2 regions of the Mesorhizobium sp. M0045 genome follow, and region 2 is predicted to be linked to the other one. Evidence: predicted binding sites of a transcription regulator. Region 2 holds the regulator's gene; the other holds the start of a gene.
What was found. Region 2 encodes LexA, which represses DNA repair genes until DNA is damaged. Its sites were predicted from a motif close to TGTTCNNNNTGTGTTCNG; they were not measured.
Positions count from the first base shown of each region.

Region 1 (9,240 bases), on a different contig from region 2:
CCGAGGAGGCTGCCGACGGGCGCCGCGATCACCAATGCGAACGCAGTGCCACCCTGGAGCAAGGCAATGGCCTTGGGCAGGTCGGGTCCCGCGGCCAGGCGGGCCAGAATGGCCGTCGACAGTGACCAGAAACCGCCGATCGCGATGCCGACCAGCGCCCGCCCGGCCAGGAAGACCAGGAAGTTGGGAGCAACCGCCACCGCCAGGCTCGATGCGGCCAGCACTGCCGTATGGAGCAGAACTACCGTCCGTCGATCGACGTTTCGCAACAGCGAATTGCCGAAGAGGCTGGTAACCACGGCGAAGAATCCGGATACCGCGATTGCCTGGCCGGCCTGACCCTCGGAGACGGCCAGATCCTGAGCGATCGGGGTGAGCAGGCTCACCGGCAGGAACTCCAGTCCAACCAGAAGGAAGGTCAGCAGCGACAGGCAGACCAACGCAGACCATGGGGTCGTGTTGTCAGCAGCGGCGGCCTCGCCCAGCGCGAGTTCAATGGTCATAAGGCAGTCTCCTGTCCGTTCCCGAACTAAGTAGTCGGGCTGGCCAAATGCGACTAGCGGGTATAATTTTGATGTGGTTGTGAATGAGGCTCATCAATGCCACGCGACGAGTTCGCCGAAATGCGCGCGTTCCTGGAGATCACCCGGACATGATTGAGCGCCAGGATTGGTGCCGGGCCCGCCGCCTTGAGGTTCTCCAGCCCCTCCACCTCCAGACGATGGAAGGCTCGGAACAGGATGGAAACGAAGTCGCGGAAGGCATTTGTCGGCAGGTATCTCAGCATCAGCCAAGCGGCGACTACGTTGAGTGCGGCGAGGCCGAACAGGATCCCTCCAGTGGAGACGCCGGCTGCCTGAATCGCGGCGACGACTATGCCACCTAACGTCATGAAGCCTGCATTGACGATGCTCACGGCGGCGACGACGCGAGCGCGGCGCGTTTCGGGCGCCCAGGCTTGCACTGCGGCGAAGGTCGGCACCACAAGAAAGGCGCTGGCAATAGCCATTCCCGCAAGGTCGATCGCAACATGGACCGTGTTTGGCCGGGCGAAGAATGTTGCGAGCGTTTCGGCCCTGAGCGAGGGCTGCGTGCTCCAGATGGTCCAGGCCAGGTCCAAGCCGAACAGCGCCATCAACGCCGTGCCAACAGGGGCCGGCAAGAGCACGATGCGGCCCTGCGACATCCATGCGGCTATAGCAGAGCCAATGGCGATCGAGACGGCGAACACCGCGAGATAGGCGGTGACAGCGATCTCTCCGCCACCGAGCGAATCCTTCACCAACGTAGGCAGGATCGAAAGGACGATGGCCCCGATCAGCCAGAACCACGACGTCATCAGTCCGGCGCGCCAGATCCGCTTGTCGGCACGCAGGCCGTTCAGCTGTCGCCACGTCGAGCGAAAGATGTTTTTGTCGATGACTAGGCCGGGAGCCGCAAGACCGGTCGACGGGATGTAGCGGCTGACAAGCCAACAGGCGACGGCAAGGATCATCATGATCGGCCCGAACACCGAGACGCCTATGCCATCGGCCGAGACGACGCCTCCGGCGATAGTGCCGCCGAGGATGGCGGCGAAGGTTGCCGATTCGATCCAGGCATTGGCGCGAGGCAATTCCTTGCGCTCGAGATGATCCGGCAGGATGCCGTACTTGATCGGTCCGAACAGTGCCGAGATGACGCCGAACATGAGCAACGCGATCATCAGCACCGGGATCGACGCCAGCGCGATTCCAACGACAGCGACAGCCGCAGCGGCGATCTCGGCGAATTTCAGCCGACGGGCGATTAGGGCCTTGTCGAACCGGTCGGCGATCTCGCCACCAAGGGCGGACAAGAGCAGGAAGGGAGCCATGAATACCGCTCCCGCCAGCGTGACCAGTGATGCCGCCTTGTCGGCCGCCAGGGTGAACAGAATAAGGAACACCAGCGTGTTTTTGAGGAAATTGTCGTTGAAGGCGGACAGGAACTGCGTCCAGAAGAGAGGCGCAAAGCGCCGTGACCTCATCAAATGACTGTTCGTGTCGTCGTTCGAGGCGATTTCCATTGCGGCGGCTTCCTTTGGGCAAGACCGTTGAAGATCGAGGTCGTATCGATCAGCGGTCTTGCACGGTTTGAGCTTTTGTAGTGGCAACCCGGTTACACTTCGTTACTGTGGCTCCCACCCATCAGCCACTTTGGGCTTGGATCTTCCAGCCGGTTCATGAAGCGGCTTGCCTCTCCCGCGTCTCGCATTCTTGGCGATGGTGATCGAGGTATGCACGAGCCTGGTCGCGGCCATCGGAACCCCTTGGCGACAAAGCTTGCTCCATGAAATTGATGCCGCCCTCATTATCGGAGCGGCGATAGGGAAATTGGCATGGTGAATGTCTGCAGGCGCTTGGACCCTTGGGAGGCATAGCTGTTGGATGTCATGGATATTGTCTTTTGGTTTCAGGGTGAGGTTGCGCCGGCGTTGGTCTGTTTCCAGCCCGGATACCCGCCACCCTCTCCGAGCGGATCGCAGAACGGCGCCGCCAACCTGAGCACTGCCATATCCGCCTAATTTTCCACTGCCGAATGGACGATGAAACGCGCAAGCGAGTTTCCGGATCGGAAGGCATGCGTTGGGTTGCCCACACGATGCAGAGGCGCTGCTATGTTGGCGCGACACGCTCGACGGCAGGTGCGGACGGCACAAGAATTTTCGAGAGGCCCGTGGTGACTGGAGATTGCGCTGGTCAGTATCAGGGGCGCCGGCAGCACCTGCAAGGGCAACGTCATACCGGAGAATGGAGGTTGCGCTGGGAGGCTGTTGCTTCGGCTACCAACTCAAGGTGATTGTCTGCGAGAGTTCGGCGATGTCGCCATAGATCATCGAACCTGGGACGAGAAAACATTTATCACCGAGGACTTCGAAGACTGAGCTCGACGCGGTGCAAACCGGCAGGTTCTTCGAATTGGCGTACGTGCCCAGGGTCGCGGTTTCGACCTTACGGTCCTTGGCTTCGGCACAGCCGACACTGTTCGCGAGGATTGCGATGGCAATGAGAGTCCTCTTGCTCATATTTTGCCCCTGGAGCCAGCACTTGTCGGGTAAGTCGCGCGATGCATCAAAGTAGCACCGGCCCACGATCGGCTTCATCCATCGATTGGAGGAAGCGGGCTCATCCATACTTAGCGATATCTTGAGTGAGGCGCCGAGCGGCCTAGCTGTGCGATTGGCCCACGCCGCACGGTGGCGGAACAAATCATGATCATTCTCATTGTGGTGATCATCAAGGGAGATTGAGCATGGTCGACCGGCACAACCCAAAAATCGAGGCGTCGGCAAATGTCGAAAAGGACCCGGAAGATTGGGTCAGCGGAGACGATCCAATGACCCCCGCACAAGCGTCCTATTTGAAAACTCTGGCCGAACAGGCCGACGAGCCTGACGCCTATGCTGACGGCCTTAGCAAGGCGGAAGCTTCTAAACGCATTGATGCGCTGCGGGAGAAGTTAGGCCTGTAAGCGTCCTCTCGTGGCTTTTCCTCTCCAGAGAAGGACAGCCGACCGGCTCGGATTGGGACAGTTTTGCTGCGCTTGTGACCCGCGCAATTAATTTTTCTGAATTCCGCGCGTTGCTGCTGGACTCGGGATCGAGACGACAAACGGCGGATGGGAGCGGCTTCTAGCCTAGCAGCCCGGCAAGACCTCGCGCCCACCGGTCCAATCCTGCTGTCGAAACAGATCAGGACGTCCCGATGAGGGCGATGGTCACCAGAGACACAAAAAGGACAAGGGCGATTGCAGCGCCCCAGAAGAGAACTTTTTCGGTGCCGCGTTGCTCTTCCTCGCGAGATATGTCTTTCGCCATTGCTTGCGTCCTTTGCGAAGGTCAACGACTTAGCAACGTGCCGCGCCAAGGCTGAGTTCCGGCAACTATCTTGCCCCTGAGGAAAGTTCTCGGAATCAAGCGTCGTATTGTCCAACCGTCGGTTGGTGGACGTATTGCAGCCGATTAATTTAAAATCCCTGTGATCCGCGCGCACAGGGCGTGCCCGACCCCGAGCCCCCGCCCGGTGCAATAGCGCTTGATCGGCCCCGCCGCATCAAACTGTGCGGCGGGCTTTTTTACTCATGCGATGGAACACCGGCGCGCAGGGAAAGGTCTGCCCTGGCAGCAAACTCTTTCCCTTATATTTTTTGCTGCCGGATCGGATAGCTTCGATCGGCCCGCGTCGTTCTTTTCCTCCGGCGACGCGGGCTCGCCGTCCTCGCTACCGGTTGAGCAGCCACAGAACAAACGAAAGCACGATGCTGATAAGAATCCCGGTGCCGATCGGAGCATGAAACGTGAAGTTCTCACGTTGGATCACGACGTCACCGGGCAATCTGCCCAGACCGACCCGCGACAACCAGGGCCACAACAGGCCTATGGCAACTACGATCGAACCAACGACAATGAGAGTTCTGGACATGGGGGATCCGGCCGGGAATATAGTGAGTCCCTTGGCTGGGCTCATTTTCATTGCTGTTTTGCTGTCGTTGCGCCTCAATTTCTTTTGGTTTTTTCTTGTCAATCTTCGCCGTCTCATTGTCGGCATCGACGACTGCGCGAAGCAATTCGTCCATCTTGGCGTGCACAGCCTGAGTATCGCGGTGCTCGGCGAGCTGGATGAACAGCGTCATAGCCCAGATCGCCAGTGTGGCAACACCATGACTGTCAAAGCCATTTTGGCCTGGGCACGGCCTGCACTGCTTCAGATGCTCAATGCGTCCAAATGCCGTTCTCCTCGTTGACAGTCGCCGAGAATACACCAGTTTGATCTGAAGGCACGTCGCAGGTTGGCGCCCGCAAGCACCTGAAGCCGGCGACTATTTTGATGAAAGACGGTCGAGGACAACTCCGGATGGACGCGTGCCGTCGCAGCGACCAAATTGCAGTGTCGCCGGACCTCGCCAGAACGTGTCCATCTTTCTCCGGCTCGCGCGTTAGAGGATGCCAGATCGCCGGCTCTATCCTGGTGGCGAGCAGCAGACGTGCGCAATGGCCGGGGGTTCACAGTTTCACCCAGCTGCTGGTGATGAATGAGGTGAGGCCCGCCGCGCCTCGTTGTGGGTCGGCTGGAGGATGTGCTCGCCAGAGCAGGCTTGACAGTTCTGCTGGAGGGGGCGGGTTTGTCCGCCTCTGTTCGCGGGTATGTGCTCGAAGGTCAGATTGTTCGAGCTCGTCGATGACCGGGTCGTTGTTCGCCTGCCTGGTACATGATTTCGGGACAATCTGGGGGCAGGCGTTCAAGGCAGACGTGAGTTCTCGTGGCCGAAGATGGCGGCGGCGGCCGACATTGGCTGTTCAATCTGTTCCGATGGATGCAAATCGGTCGGGTGACGGTTGAACCAATGACGCTGGAGATCACAGTCGGACCGCCGCGCCTGGCGATTAACCAGGGACGCAGCTTCCTTGTCACCGAACCGGATGGCCAGATCGCCTGGCCCACTTATAATGGCTTATATGCGTCTGACACACGCCTGATATCCAGCTGGCAGATCTTTGCCAATGGGCAAGCATGGGACCTCCTCAATTCCGGAAACATCGCCTACTTCGCCGCCAAGATCTATCTGGTCAATCAGGGGTTCGCGACGGAAACGAACCATGTGCCAGCAGGCAGCCTGGGGCTGGTAATCGGCCGCGCCTTGGATGGGGGGCTGCATGAGGATTTTGAACTCGTAAACCACGGGCAAATGTCAGTGCGCTTCAATTTGGAAGTTGCCATGCGCAGCGACTTTGCCGATCTTTTCGAAGTCAAGGCCGACGCGATCGTCCGCCGCGGACGTATTACCACGGAATGGCTGTCCAGAGCGGCGAGCCTTCGTACCTCCTACGTGAATCGAGACTTCAAGCGAGACGTCATTGTCAAGGTCCGCCGGATGGCCTCAAAGCCCGTCTATGCCAATGGCCGGATCAGCTTCGATATCAAGCTCGAGCCGGGCGCGAAATGGCATGCTTGCCTTCTCTATGACTTTGGCAATGGCGAGACAATCTATCGCGCGCCGCGAGTCTGCATTGACAAATGCCTCGAGTCGAAAACTGCAAAACGCCTCGCCGGATGGCAACGCAGCGCCTTGAATGTCAACTGTTCCAATGGCGAATTTCACCGCTTCTACCATCAGGCGGTCGAAGACATGGCCGCGCTGCGGCTGCCGATCGAAGGAACGGACGAACTGGAATACGTGCCAGCCGCCGGACTGCCCTGGTTCATAAGCCTGTTCGGTCGCGACAGCCTGATAGTCTCTCTGCAGAATGGCTTGATCTACCCAGATTTTTCGCGCGGCGCCTTGGACGTTTTGGGGCGATTTCAGGCCACCGAACGCGACGACTACCGCGATGCGGAACCGGGAAAGATAATGCATGAGCTTCGCACCGGCGAACTCGCCCATTTCAATTTGATCCCCCATACGCCGTATTACGGCACGGCCGATGCCACGCCTCTGTATCTTATCGTGCTCCACAACACTTGGCGTTGCACCGGCGACCCGAGCCTGCTCGAACGACACATCGCAACGGCCGAGAAGTGCCTGGATTGGATTGACCAGTATGGGGACCGTGACGGCGACGGTTTCCAGGAATACGAAACCCGCTCGGCTGCGGGGTACGAGAACCAGAGCTGGAAAGACGCCGGTGACGCTTTGGTTTATCCCGATGGCACCCTGGTGAAGGGACCCAAGGCGCTGTGCGAATTGCAAGGCTATGTCTATGATGCTTGGCAGCGCATGGCTGAAATCTTCGATGCCAGAGGCGATGGCGATCGTGCCGGGCAGCTTCGCCTCAAAGCCAAGAGCTTGTTCGATCGATTCAACCAGGTCTTCTGGGACGAGGCATCCGGCTTCTATGCATTCGCGTTGGATGGCGACAAGAAGCCGGTGCTGAGCGTCGCTTCCAACCCCGGTCACTGTCTTTGGTCGGGAATTGTCCCACCCGACCGAGCCGCCAGGGTGGTGCATCGGCTGATGAGGCCGGATATGTGGAGCGGTTGGGGAATACGGACACTTTCGGCCGATCACCCGGCCTACAATCCACATTCCTATCAACGCGGCTCCGTCTGGCCGCATGACAACGGGCTGATCGCGCTCGGCTTCCGGCGCTATGGCTTTTTTGCGGAAGCATGTCGCCTTTCTCGCGACGTGAGCAGCGCCGCAATCTACTTCATGCAACATCGAATGCCAGAGCTGTTCGCCGGGTTGCCGCGAACACCTACGACCTTCCCCGTGCAATATAAGGGAGCGAACGTTCCGCAGGCATGGGCGGCCGGATCCTGTTTTTCGCTTCTGCAGGCGATCATCGGCTTTCAGCCCGACGCTCCAAATGGCAAGCTGTACATCGATCCCAGGCTGCCCGACTGGATAGACGAACTCACCCTGAACGACTTGCGCCTGGGCAAAGATCGCCTCGAACTCCATTTCTGGTGCGAGGGCGCCGAGACCCGTTGGCAAGTGAGCGACGGCGATCCTTCACTGGTGGAAGCGCGAAGTTGTGCCACCGGCCCGAACTTGCGCTTGGCCTGCTTATGAGGTTTGCTCCGGCGGAACCATCTGCCTACTTTCAGGTCCTACGTGTAGAGGGCCGCGCGTCTGCTCAAGAAGAGCAACATGAACCCGGACCAGATCGCTGCCACGCCGTTTTGCGTTGAAGGTTGCGATGGTGGTCATTCGTCGCCCAAGCCGATCCGCTCGATTTTGCAACTCCGCCGGTTGCCGTGACAAAGCTCCCTTTCCCCCGGCTTGGAAGTGCTTAGCTGTCGTCCTTATAGGACTTGGCGGCTTCATCGATCTTACGCCAATCGTTTCCGTGGCGCCGTACAAGCTCTCGCGCCTGGGCTGGCGACAAACTTTGCGTTTCGACGATGTGGTTAACTTCCGTCTCCTCGCCTTTCAGGGGACGCGAACGAGGGCTCGTTGGCCGTCTGGCCGTTGGGTTTTTTGCATCTCGTCTGGGCATGAGTGGACCTCTCCTGGAGCAGAGTAAACGGTCCGGCGCGGCGAAGGTTTCGCCACGCCAGGGCGTTGAGCAGTTTCACCGATCGCCTCATTGGCTTCCCCTTGCGGCTCTGACCGAACGTCCTGGTGTTTTCGGACCCAAATGACCTGCACCGCGTTCTTTGGGAGCAGTGTTGTGCTTCGCAATCTGATGGAAAAATCCGACGTCTCTGCTGCACCGCAGACAGCTACTGGTGCCGAAGCGCGCTTTCCGTACGATCGCGCGGCGGTTGAGCGGTTTCGACAGACATTCCCGCGCGCCAGGTGGAGTGACGAGCGCAAAAGCTGGTTCGTGCCGGGAAAGACTGCAGCGCGGCGGATCCAGCGCTGGCTTGCGCAAGAGGCGGACCTACGAGCAGCACATGATGACAGCAAGGGACGGGATGCCTTCGCCTTCGATCCCCTGTCGAGCCGGTATCTGGAAATCGCGGACGACCTGCGCATCCGCACGCCATATTCGCGGACGGTCCTCGAGGAACTGCGAGCCGTTCCATGGGCGAGCTGGGACGACGAACTGCGGGCCTGGAGGGTGCCTTTCCGTTCTTACGAGGAGTTGAGGCGCCATTGGCCAAGCATCGAAAGGGCGGCAGGCCGCGCAGAACCGGAGGAGAGGAAACGGCGACGGGACGCGTCCAAAGACTCCGAGGAATATAAAGCCGCTAGATTGCAGTATGCCGAACGCAGGCGACGTCGCTATCCATTGCCTGCTGACGATTTACCCCGGCTTGGCCTTACCGTGGCGACGGAGCAATACGGCATCGTCGTCTTCACCGAGATTTCGGGTGAACTCGTCGACGCCTCGGAGTTAGCAGCGTTCTATCCGCATTTAATCGAGGCGAAGGTCGACCATGTCTGGGGCAGATGGCGTCCGGCCACGTTGGCTGAATTGATTAGAACATGGCCCGCTCGGCGTGCTGCCGGGTTAGCGGAACGGCAACGAGGCTGGTGGCAGCCAACGCTGCCCGAGCTCAGGATCGCTCGCCAAAAAGCTCGAAGCCTGGCGCGAAGAAGGGCAAAGCTTGTGTCATCGTTCTAGCCTTTCAGGCTCGGCGCTTCCAGCGTCTGTCCGGTTGCCATTGTGATTGAAATGTCCCCCGATCGGAGCCTCCCATGTGCAACGATAGCAAACAACATATGGCCTGGCTGAATATTACCGGATGATAGCGCCGCTGGCCTTGATATCCCGAGCCTGAAAACGAATTTGACTTGCGCTTAGGCGCACGACACCCGCATTGACGAGCC
Region 1 covers NZ_JAMYUY010000015.1:69,732-78,971, forward strand. Annotated here, with positions in the region: gene NKJ72_RS22175 (MFS transporter) at 1-503, opposite strand, end outside; partial or broken gene NKJ72_RS22180 (MFS transporter) at 641-2,047, opposite strand; gene NKJ72_RS22185 (hypothetical protein) at 2,804-3,046, opposite strand; gene NKJ72_RS22190 (DUF3072 domain-containing protein) at 3,274-3,492, shown strand; gene NKJ72_RS22195 (hypothetical protein) at 3,713-3,838, opposite strand; gene NKJ72_RS22200 (DUF2905 domain-containing protein) at 4,242-4,442, opposite strand; gene NKJ72_RS22205 (low affinity iron permease family protein) at 4,345-4,653, opposite strand; gene NKJ72_RS22210 (amylo-alpha-1,6-glucosidase) at 5,281-7,533, shown strand; gene NKJ72_RS22215 (hypothetical protein) at 8,150-9,034, shown strand.
Region 1: the regulator LexA is predicted to act here: its motif matches at 3,222-3,239, upstream of NKJ72_RS22190 (DUF3072 domain-containing protein).

Region 2 (9,240 bases):
CGGAGACGATCGGCCGCTGCATTCACGAGGCCGGCGTTGGCTTCATGTTCGCGCCGGCGCATCACCCGGCGATGAAGCATGTCGGCCCGACCCGGGTCGAGCTCGGCACCCGGACCATCTTCAACCTGCTGGGCCCGCTTTCCAATCCGGCCAGTGTCAGACGGCAGATGGTCGGCGTGTTCCTGCCCGAATGGATCATGCCGGTGGCAGAAACGTTGAAGGAGCTTGGCGCCGACCACGCCTGGGTCGTCCATGGCGACGGCTATGACGAGATCACCACCACCGGCGAGACGCAGGTCGCCGAATTGGCCGGCGGCGAGATACGCAGCTTTGTGCTGACCCCGGAAGCAGTCGGGCTGACGCGTCACACCAAGGACGAGTTGCGCGGCGGCGACGCCCCCCACAACGCCCAGGCACTGCGCGACATGCTGGGCGGCGCCGCTGGCGCCTTTCGCGATACGGTGCTGATGAATGCCGGCGCCGGGCTGGTGGTGGCCGGCAAGGCGACGACGCTTGCCGACGGCATGGTAACGGCGGCGCAGGCCATCGACAGCGGCCGCGCGCTGAAAGTGCTCGACAGGCTGGTCGAGATTTCGAACGGTTAAAACCATGTCCGACATCCTGCGCAAGATCGAGGCTTACAAGCGAGACGAGATCGCGGCGGCTAAAGCACGCGTGCCATTGGCCGAGATCAAGGCACGGGCGACGGATGCCGACCCGCCGCGCGGCTTTCTTTCCGCCCTTGAGACCAGGCGCAAATCCGGCGGGTTCGCGCTGATTGCCGAAATCAAGAAGGCTAGCCCATCCAAAGGCCTGATCCGCGCCGATTTCGATCCGCCGGCGCTGGCCAGGGCCTATGCGAAAGGCGGTGCCGCCTGTCTTTCGGTGCTGACCGACGCACCCTCCTTCCAGGGGGCGCCCGCGTTCCTCAGCAATGCGCGCGCTGCCGTCAAGTTGCCTGCCTTGCGCAAGGATTTCCTATTCGACCCCTATCAGGTCTACGAGGCCAGGGCATTGGGCGCCGATGCCATCCTGATCATCATGGCCAGCGTCGACGACGCGCTGGCCAGAGAACTCGAAGCGACAGCTTTCGGGCTCGGCATGGACGCGCTGGTCGAAGTGCATGACGAGTTTGAAATGGAACGCGCGCTGCAGCTGTCGTCGCGGCTGATCGGTATCAACAACCGCAATCTCCGGACCTTCGAAACCAGCCTTGAGACCTCGGAACGGCTGGCAGCGATGGTGCCGGCCGACCGCCTTCTGGTCAGCGAGAGCGGTATCTTTTCGCATGACGATTGCCTCCGGCTGGAGCGGAGCGGCATCGCCACTTTTCTGGTCGGCGAGAGCCTGATGCGCCAGCAGGACGTGGCTGCGGCAACGCGCCTGCTTTTGACGGGCAAGGCGCCGGCAGAGGCGATCTGAGATGGCGGCCGCCCTCACCCATCTTGGCGCGCAGGGCGAAGCCAACATGGTCGATGTCGGCGACAAGGCTGAGACGGTGCGCACGGCAGTCGCGGAAGGTTTTGTGGCGATGCGGCCCGAGACGCTGGACATGATCCTCGCCGGCGACGCCAAGAAGGGCGACGTGCTGGGCACCGCGCGCATTGCCGGCATCATGGCGGCCAAGAAGACGCATGAACTGATCCCGCTTTGCCATCCGCTGCTGCTGACCAGGATATCTGTCGATATCGAGCCGGACGCCGCACTGCCCGGCCTGAAGGTGACGGCTTTGACCCGCGTCATCGGCAAGACCGGCGTTGAAATGGAGGCCTTGAGTGCCGTCTCGGTCGCTTGCTTGACCATCTACGACATGGCCAAGGCGATCGACCGCGCCATGGTCATCTCCGGCATCAGGCTGGTTGAAAAGACCGGCGGTAAATCCGGCGACTACAAGATCACCGGGGCCACCGAGGCAGGCCGCTAATGGCGCTGGTCCCAGTTGCCGAGGCGCTCGAGCGCCTGCTGGACGGAGCAGTTGCACTGCCGGCCGAACGCGTCACGCTGCTGGATGCCGCCGACCGCGTGCTGGCGGAGCCGGTTGTGGCGCTCCGCACCCAGCCGCCGTTCAACGCCTCCGCCATGGACGGCTATGCCGTGCGGGCGGCTGACATCGCGTCCCTACCGGCAAGGCTTTCGGTGATCGGCATAGCGCCGGCCGGACGCGGCTTTGCCGGAACGGTGCAGCAGCGGCAGGCCGTGCGCATCTTTACCGGCGCGCCGCTTCCCGAAGGCACCGACACTATCGTCATCCAGGAGAACGTCCGCGACCTCGGCGGCGGCAGCGTCGAAGTGACAGAGCCGACGGTGCAGGGGCGCAACATCCGCCGCCTTGGGCTCGATTTCGTCAAGGGCGATGTCCTGCTGCCCAAAGGCCGCCTGCTCGATTCGGCCGCCTTGTCGCTGGCGGCATCGGCCAATCACCCCGAGGTCGGCGTGGTCAAACGGCCGCTGGTCGCCATCATCGCCACCGGCGACGAATTGCTGCCGCCGGGCAGCGAGCTTGGCCCCGACCAGATCATCTCCTCTAACGCCTATGGTGTCGCTGCCGCCGCACAGTCGGTCGGTGCGCGGGCGCTCGACCTCGGTATCGCGCCGGACCGCAGGGAGGCGATCGCGGCATTGGTTGAAAAGGCCGTGAAGGCTGGCGCGAACGTCATCGTCACGCTGGGCGGTGCCTCGGTCGGCGACCACGACTTCGTCCATGACGTGCTGACCGGGCAAGGCATGACGCTCGATTTCTGGAAGATCGCCATGCGACCGGGCAAGCCGCTGATGTTCGGGCGGCTGGGCGACGTTCGCTGCATCGGCCTGCCCGGCAACCCCGTGGCGAGCCTGGTCTGCGCTCAGCTCTTCCTGAAGCCGCTGCTGGCACGGCTCGGCGGCCGCGCCTTTCAGCAGGATATCCGTCGGGCACGGCTCGGTGCTGCCATGCCGGCCAACGATCTCAGGCAAGATTATGTGCGGGCTGTTGTCACAGACGACGCTGGTGCGCTCGTGGCGACGCCGTTCGGCATCCAGGACTCCTCGATGCTGAAAATGCTGGCCGATGCCAACGGGCTGATCGTCCGCGCGCCGTTCGCGCCTGCTGCGGCGGCGGGCTCCCCCTGCGACGTGCTGATGCTACGCTGAACCTGCCTCACTCCGAAATCAAGGTCCGGGTCAGCGGATGGTCTGGATCGGCCAAACCGTCGATGATGTTGAAATGATGCCGGTCGGGCTCGACTACGGAGCTGGTCGCGGCACCCAGGCCGATCCAGATGTTGGCCAGCAACGCGCTCTGGCGCAGGAATTCGGCGCGCTCGCCGCCGCCGGCCCAGCAGGTCAGGCGGGCCTTGTCCATCGGGCGCAGCAGCACCGGACTTTCGGCCTGCGCCTCGGCCTCATCGATCGCCAGCGTCTCGTTCATGCCGGTGCGCATGATCGGGCGCAAATCATACACTCCCGAGATCGACACCACGTGACGAACGCGCCGGACCACTTCGGGCGCCAGCGGCGTCGTCCTGGTAACCATCCGGCTAACAAGATGGCCGCCGGCCGAGTGCCCGGTCAGCATCAGCGGCCCTGCGACCATCGCCGCCGCCTTGCCTATCGCCGCGCCGACTTCTTTGACGATGCCGCCAATGCGTATCTGCGGACAGAGCGTGTAGGACGGCATGGCAACTGCATAGCCGCGATCAACAGCGCCCGCGGCAAGATGTGACCAGAAACTCTTGTCGAATGCCATCCAGTAGCCGCCATGGACGAACACCACGACCCCCTTCGGCTTGGTGGCCGGCAGGAAAAGATCGAGCCGGTTGCGCGGGTTATCGCCATAGGCCAGGTCGAGCCGCGCCCTGCCCTCGGTCGAAAGCGCCTCGCGGAAAACCTGCGCGGGCTCGACCCAGGCCGCCGGCCAGCGATCGCTGCCGGCTATGTTGGCGCCGTTGGCATAGGCGTTGTCCCAATCGGCAATGTGACGTTCGAACACCCTGCGCCCTCCCTGGCAATTATGGCCTTGCAACCTGGCCGCGAGCATCGCGCGGCGCGTCGTCGCCAGCCTCACGATTCCAGCTCTCGCATCGATCTCAAGTGACAGCCGCCTTGATGGCGAAGCGCGCATCCTTCCACGCACCGGTGCGCAGGATGTCCTCAAGCACTTCGACGGCCTGCCAGACATCGGCATAGCCGACATAGAGCGGGGTGAAGCCGAAGCGCATGGTCGATGGCGCGCGAAAATCGCCGATCACACCACGTTCGATCAGCGCGCGCATGATCTGGTAGCCATGCTCATGCATGAATGAAATCTGGCTGCCGCGTTTTTCCCCGTCGCGCGTGCTTTCGAGCGTGAGACCGTAAGTGCCGCACTTTGCCTCGACAAGCTCGATGAACAGATCGGCCAGTGCGATGCTCTTCTTGCGCACCGCCGTCATGTCGACATCGTCCCAGATGTCGAGCGCGCCCTTCAGCGTGCGCATCGAAAGGATCGGCTGGGTGCCGCACAGAAACCGGCGGATGCCGGTGCCGGCCGCATAGCCTGGCTCGAAGGCGAAGGGCCGTGCATGGCCCCACCAGCCGGTGAGCGGCTGCTGGATGTCGGAAAGATGCCGCTCAGCCGCATAGATGAAGGCAGGCGCGCCCGGGCCGCCATTCAGATATTTGTAGGTGCAGCCAACGGCAAAATCGGCGTTGGCTTTGTCGAGCTCGACTGGCATCGCGCCAGCGGTGTGGCAGAGATCCCAGACGATCATCGCCCCGGCTTCCTGGGCCCTGCGCGTCAGAGCCGGCATGTCGCGCAGTTCGCCCGATTTGTAGTTGACGTGGTTGACCAGCACCACGGCGGTGCGATCGTCGATCAGCTCCTCGATGGTCGGCGCGTCGACCCCCGAGAGGCGCAGCAGCGCATCTTTTCGCGTCGAAACCACACCCTCAGCCATGTAGAGGTCTGTCGGAAAACTATCGCCCTCGGCGACGATGGCCTGCCGCTCCGGTCGCATGGCCATGGCGGCGTGCAGCAGCTTGTAGATGTTGACCGACGTCGTGTCGCAGACCACCGTCTGGCCGACCGCGGCACCGATCAGGCGCCCGAGCTGGTCGCCAAGTTCAAGCGGCATGTTGAACCAGCCGGCCGTGTTCCATGCGCGGATGAGATCATGCGACCATTCCTCGGTCGCGGCCTTGTACAGTTCATCGAAAGCGGCACGTGAAGCAGCTCCTAGCGAATTGCCGTCGAGATAGATCACTCCTTGCGGCAACACAAAGCGGTCACGTATCGCGCCCAGCGGATCTGCGGCATCCATCGCCTTTATGGCCGCGAGATCGGGAATTCCTGTCATGATTTGTCTGCTCCCCCCAAAGATTCAACGCAACGCCCGACACGTATCGACTGTTCTTCCATTACCGGGTGGCGCGTAGCAAGGCTCCACCGGCGAGAAGCAGCCTGACCAGGCGGTGGAAACCAGGAATTAACCCAAGGTTGGCGTTTTGAGTTCGTTTCGTTCACGGCGCATTGACCAACCGCACAGTCGATACGGGTTCAATTCCGTGCCCTTTGCCGACCGACCGCCGATGCCAGTGCCGCCTTCTAGGAGGCCAGAACGGCGCAAACGAAAGCAGAATCAAGGCGATGAGGCTCGCGGCGGTAAAAATACGGTACGCCGGTAGGGGACGTCGTTTGTTTCCCGAGCCTTAACGCATTCATTAAACTTTAAACAGTTGCGGAACACAACTGGAACAGATAGTGTCTGTTCTGGGTTTGTTTTCTGATTCTGTTGGGGGTCGCTATGCTGACACGCAAACAACACGAACTGCTTATGTTCATCCACGAAAGGTTGAAGGAAAGCGGTATCCCACCTTCCTTCGACGAGATGAAGGAAGCGCTCGACCTGGCTTCCAAATCCGGAATCCACCGACTGATTACGGCGCTGGAGGAGCGCGGCTTCATTCGCCGTTTGCCCAACCGGGCCCGTGCGCTGGAGGTACTACGCCTGCCTGACTCGATCGCCCCCGGCCTCAATGCGGCACGCAAGTTCTCGCCGAGTGTCATCCAGGGCAGTCTTGGGCAAGGTGCCCCTCGGCAGGGCAAGCCCACATCGTCGCGCGTCCCTGCAGCCGGCAATGACGACGATGTCGTCGCCGCCGTTTCGATCCCGGTAATGGGCCGCATCGCCGCTGGTGTGCCGATCGATGCTATCCAGCACCAGACGCATTCGATTTCGGTGCCGCCGGATATGATCATGGGCGGCGAGCATTATGCGCTCGAGGTCAAAGGCGATTCGATGATCGAGGCTGGCATTTTCGACGGCGACACGGTGATCATCCGCAACGCCGATACGGCGAGCCCCGGTGAGATCGTGGTGGCCCTGGTCGACGAGGAGGAAGCGACGCTGAAGCGGTTCCGCCGCAAGGGCGCCTCGATCGCCCTGGAGGCCGCCAATCCGGCCTACGAGACGCGCATCTTCGGACCAGACAGGGTCAAGGTGCAGGGCAAGCTCGTTGGGCTGATCCGCCGCTACTGAGTTGCGCCCTTGGTGCCGGCTTTTGGATTGTCGGCCCTGCGGTATGGCGGCAGGCCGCGCGCCGCGCGTGAAAATTTCCGCTGCACGTGCCAGGGCCGGTATGATTTTTCGACGGCGAAGCGGATTTCGGCGCGTGTTGCCGCTTGTGGATCGAAATAGACGGCCGCACTTCCCGCGCGCGCCAGTTGCCGTTTGGTGACGACGAGGACCAGCCGGTCGTAGTAGCAGGGATTATGGGCGGTGGCGTCGTCGATGACGATCAAGCTGGCGAAGGCGCAGGCTGGCCGTGCGGTATCGCGGTCCTTGGCTTGCGCAATGATCGCGCCGGATGGATGCCTGGCGAGGCAGAGACCGTCCGTGCAAATGAACGGCATGCCCGGCGGTAGGTCGGCCGGATCGGCAATGTCGAATTGCGGATCGTTCTTTCCAGGTGTTTCCGGCGCGACGATAGCCTCTGATGTGAGCGCGCGTTTCCAGTTGTCGATGGTGAACTCATTCGGGCGTGCCCGGTTGACCGCGAGCTCACCGCTGCCGATCGGCAGCGCGACCAGCCGTGCGTCCTCCGAGATCAATACGTCGGGTACGCGCGTCTGCGTTGTCGTTAGCAAGCCAGCGAGCGCAAAAGGAATTGCCGCGAGCCGCAACCAGGTCGTCGCCATGCTGGCAATGACGAGGGCGATCGTCACCAAAAGGACAGATCTCAGCGAAATCAGTCCGACCGCATCGATCGGCGAGCGCTCGGAGATCCACCCGGACAGGGCGATCATCGCCGTCAGCCCGTTGCCCATCACGTAGAGGAAAGGCCCATCCGCGCCGAACGGCATCGCCAGCGCGCTGAGCACGGCAAAGGGCATGACGACCAGTGAGACGATAGGCATGATGGCCAGATTGGCGAACAGGCTGAGCGGCGCTACGCGCTGGAAATGCCATATGGCGAAAAGCGCCGTGGCGCTCCCTGCAATGATCGAGGTCATCGCCAGGCCGCCCATGCCCAGCAGGACCTTTCGAGTGGCCAAGCGTAGCGGCGATCGCCGGGGCGGCGGCGTGGTGGCCCTGCCGGTGCGGTAATCGGACCAGCCGGCATAGGCGCCGACAAGGGCCGCCGTCGCGGCGAAGGACATCTGGAAGCTCGGACCGACCACCTCGTGCGGCGACACTACGATGACCGCGATGGCCGAGATCGCCAGATTGCGCATGGTGAGCGCGGCCCGGTCGAACAGCACGGCGATGAGCATCACCGCCAGCATGATGAAGCTGCGTTCGGCCGCCACCACAATGCCGGAAAAGACGAGGTACGCCGCAATCGAAAAAAGCGCGGCGGCGGCGGCATATTTTTTGACCGGCCGTCGCGATGAGAAGTCGGGAAACAGCGCAAAGGCACCGCGCAGCAGCGCCATGATGGTGCCGGCGACCAACGCCATATGCAGCCCCGAGATGGAGATGATGTGGTAGATGCCTGTACGCCGCATCGCTTCGTTGATCTCCTCGGGAATGCCGGCGCGCACGCCAACGATCAGCGCAGCAGCAATCTCGCCCTCGGCGGCGCCGATGCGGCTGCGGATATGGTCGGCGATGGATTCGCGCGCGTCTTCGATCGCGGAAGAAAGCCGCGCGGCAAGCGGCATGCTGCCCGACGCCACGACTTTCGGATTCCCGAGAAAGAAGCCGCTGCCGCCGATGCCCGCGAAATAGCTGTCGAAGGAGAAATCATAGCTGTCGGGCCGCACCGGGCCGGTCGGCGGCAGCAACCGCACATAGCCGGCGATCTCGGAACCAGCGGCCAGCTCAGCCGGTATCTTCATCGCCGAAATGCGGACCCGTTCCGGCATGTAGCGCAGCGTCGGCCTGGCGGTTGAGATCACATCGATCGTCAGCCTGATGCGGCCACTCGCCATGGGCTCGTACGATACGACACGACCCGTCAGCCGCGTCGAGATTTCGGAACCGAGCATATGCGTCCCGACACGCCAGGTCTCGAACTTGGCGGCAAGCACGCCAAGCGCGCAGAGCAGCGCCACCATGAAACACAGGCGCGTCCTGGGCCATGAACGCGAGACGACCGTACAAAGGGCCGCGAGGAGCACGATTGCGATCGGCTGCGGAAAGGCTGGCTCCACCGACAGCGCGAAATATACGACCACCCCGCATGCGAGGAACACCGGCACCAGCAGGAAGGCGACGCCACGGTCGAGTTCCAGGCCGGCTGCCGAGGTTACGCTGTTGCGGATACGGGACGGTGACGGGAGGCGGAAACGACGGCGTAGGCGCACGATGGGCTCGCCCGCGGGCACGAGAACCGTTGCTGGGTCGCTGGCCGGCAGCGACGGAGCATCGAAGCGCGGAGCGGGCAGCAATGCCGATACCGGCAGGGCAGGCGGGGGAGCGGCAAACAGCAAGCGTTCGCTGACGCCGCTGCCAGCGTCCTCGCCCTCGCCCGCACCACGGCTTCGCACAGCCATTGGGTCTGCCCCTTGCGCCCTCGACCTCCTATGCTACATGAACGCGCAACGCGCGAAAGTCCGCAAACCCACTTCCTTGGCCCGCCTGAGAGTTCCATGCCCGATAAGGTCGTCACCCGTTTTGCCCCCTCGCCCACCGGTTATCTGCATATTGGCGGCGCGCGCACGGCGCTGTTCAACTGGCTGTATGCCAAGCACACAGGCGGCACGATGCTGCTGCGCATCGAAGACACCGACCGCGAGCGCTCCACCGATGCGGCAACCGCGGCCATTCTCGACGGGCTTTC
Region 2 covers NZ_JAMYUY010000011.1:174,526-183,765, forward strand. Annotated here, with positions in the region: gene trpD (anthranilate phosphoribosyltransferase) at 1-605, shown strand, start outside; gene trpC (indole-3-glycerol phosphate synthase TrpC) at 610-1,422, shown strand; gene moaC (cyclic pyranopterin monophosphate synthase MoaC) at 1,424-1,924, shown strand; gene NKJ72_RS19115 (molybdopterin molybdotransferase MoeA) at 1,924-3,129, shown strand; gene NKJ72_RS19120 (hormone-sensitive lipase) at 3,137-3,967, opposite strand; gene kynU (kynureninase) at 4,065-5,312, opposite strand; gene lexA (transcriptional repressor LexA) at 5,760-6,494, shown strand; gene NKJ72_RS19135 (ComEC/Rec2 family competence protein) at 6,488-8,953, opposite strand; gene gltX (glutamate--tRNA ligase) at 9,050-9,240, shown strand, end outside.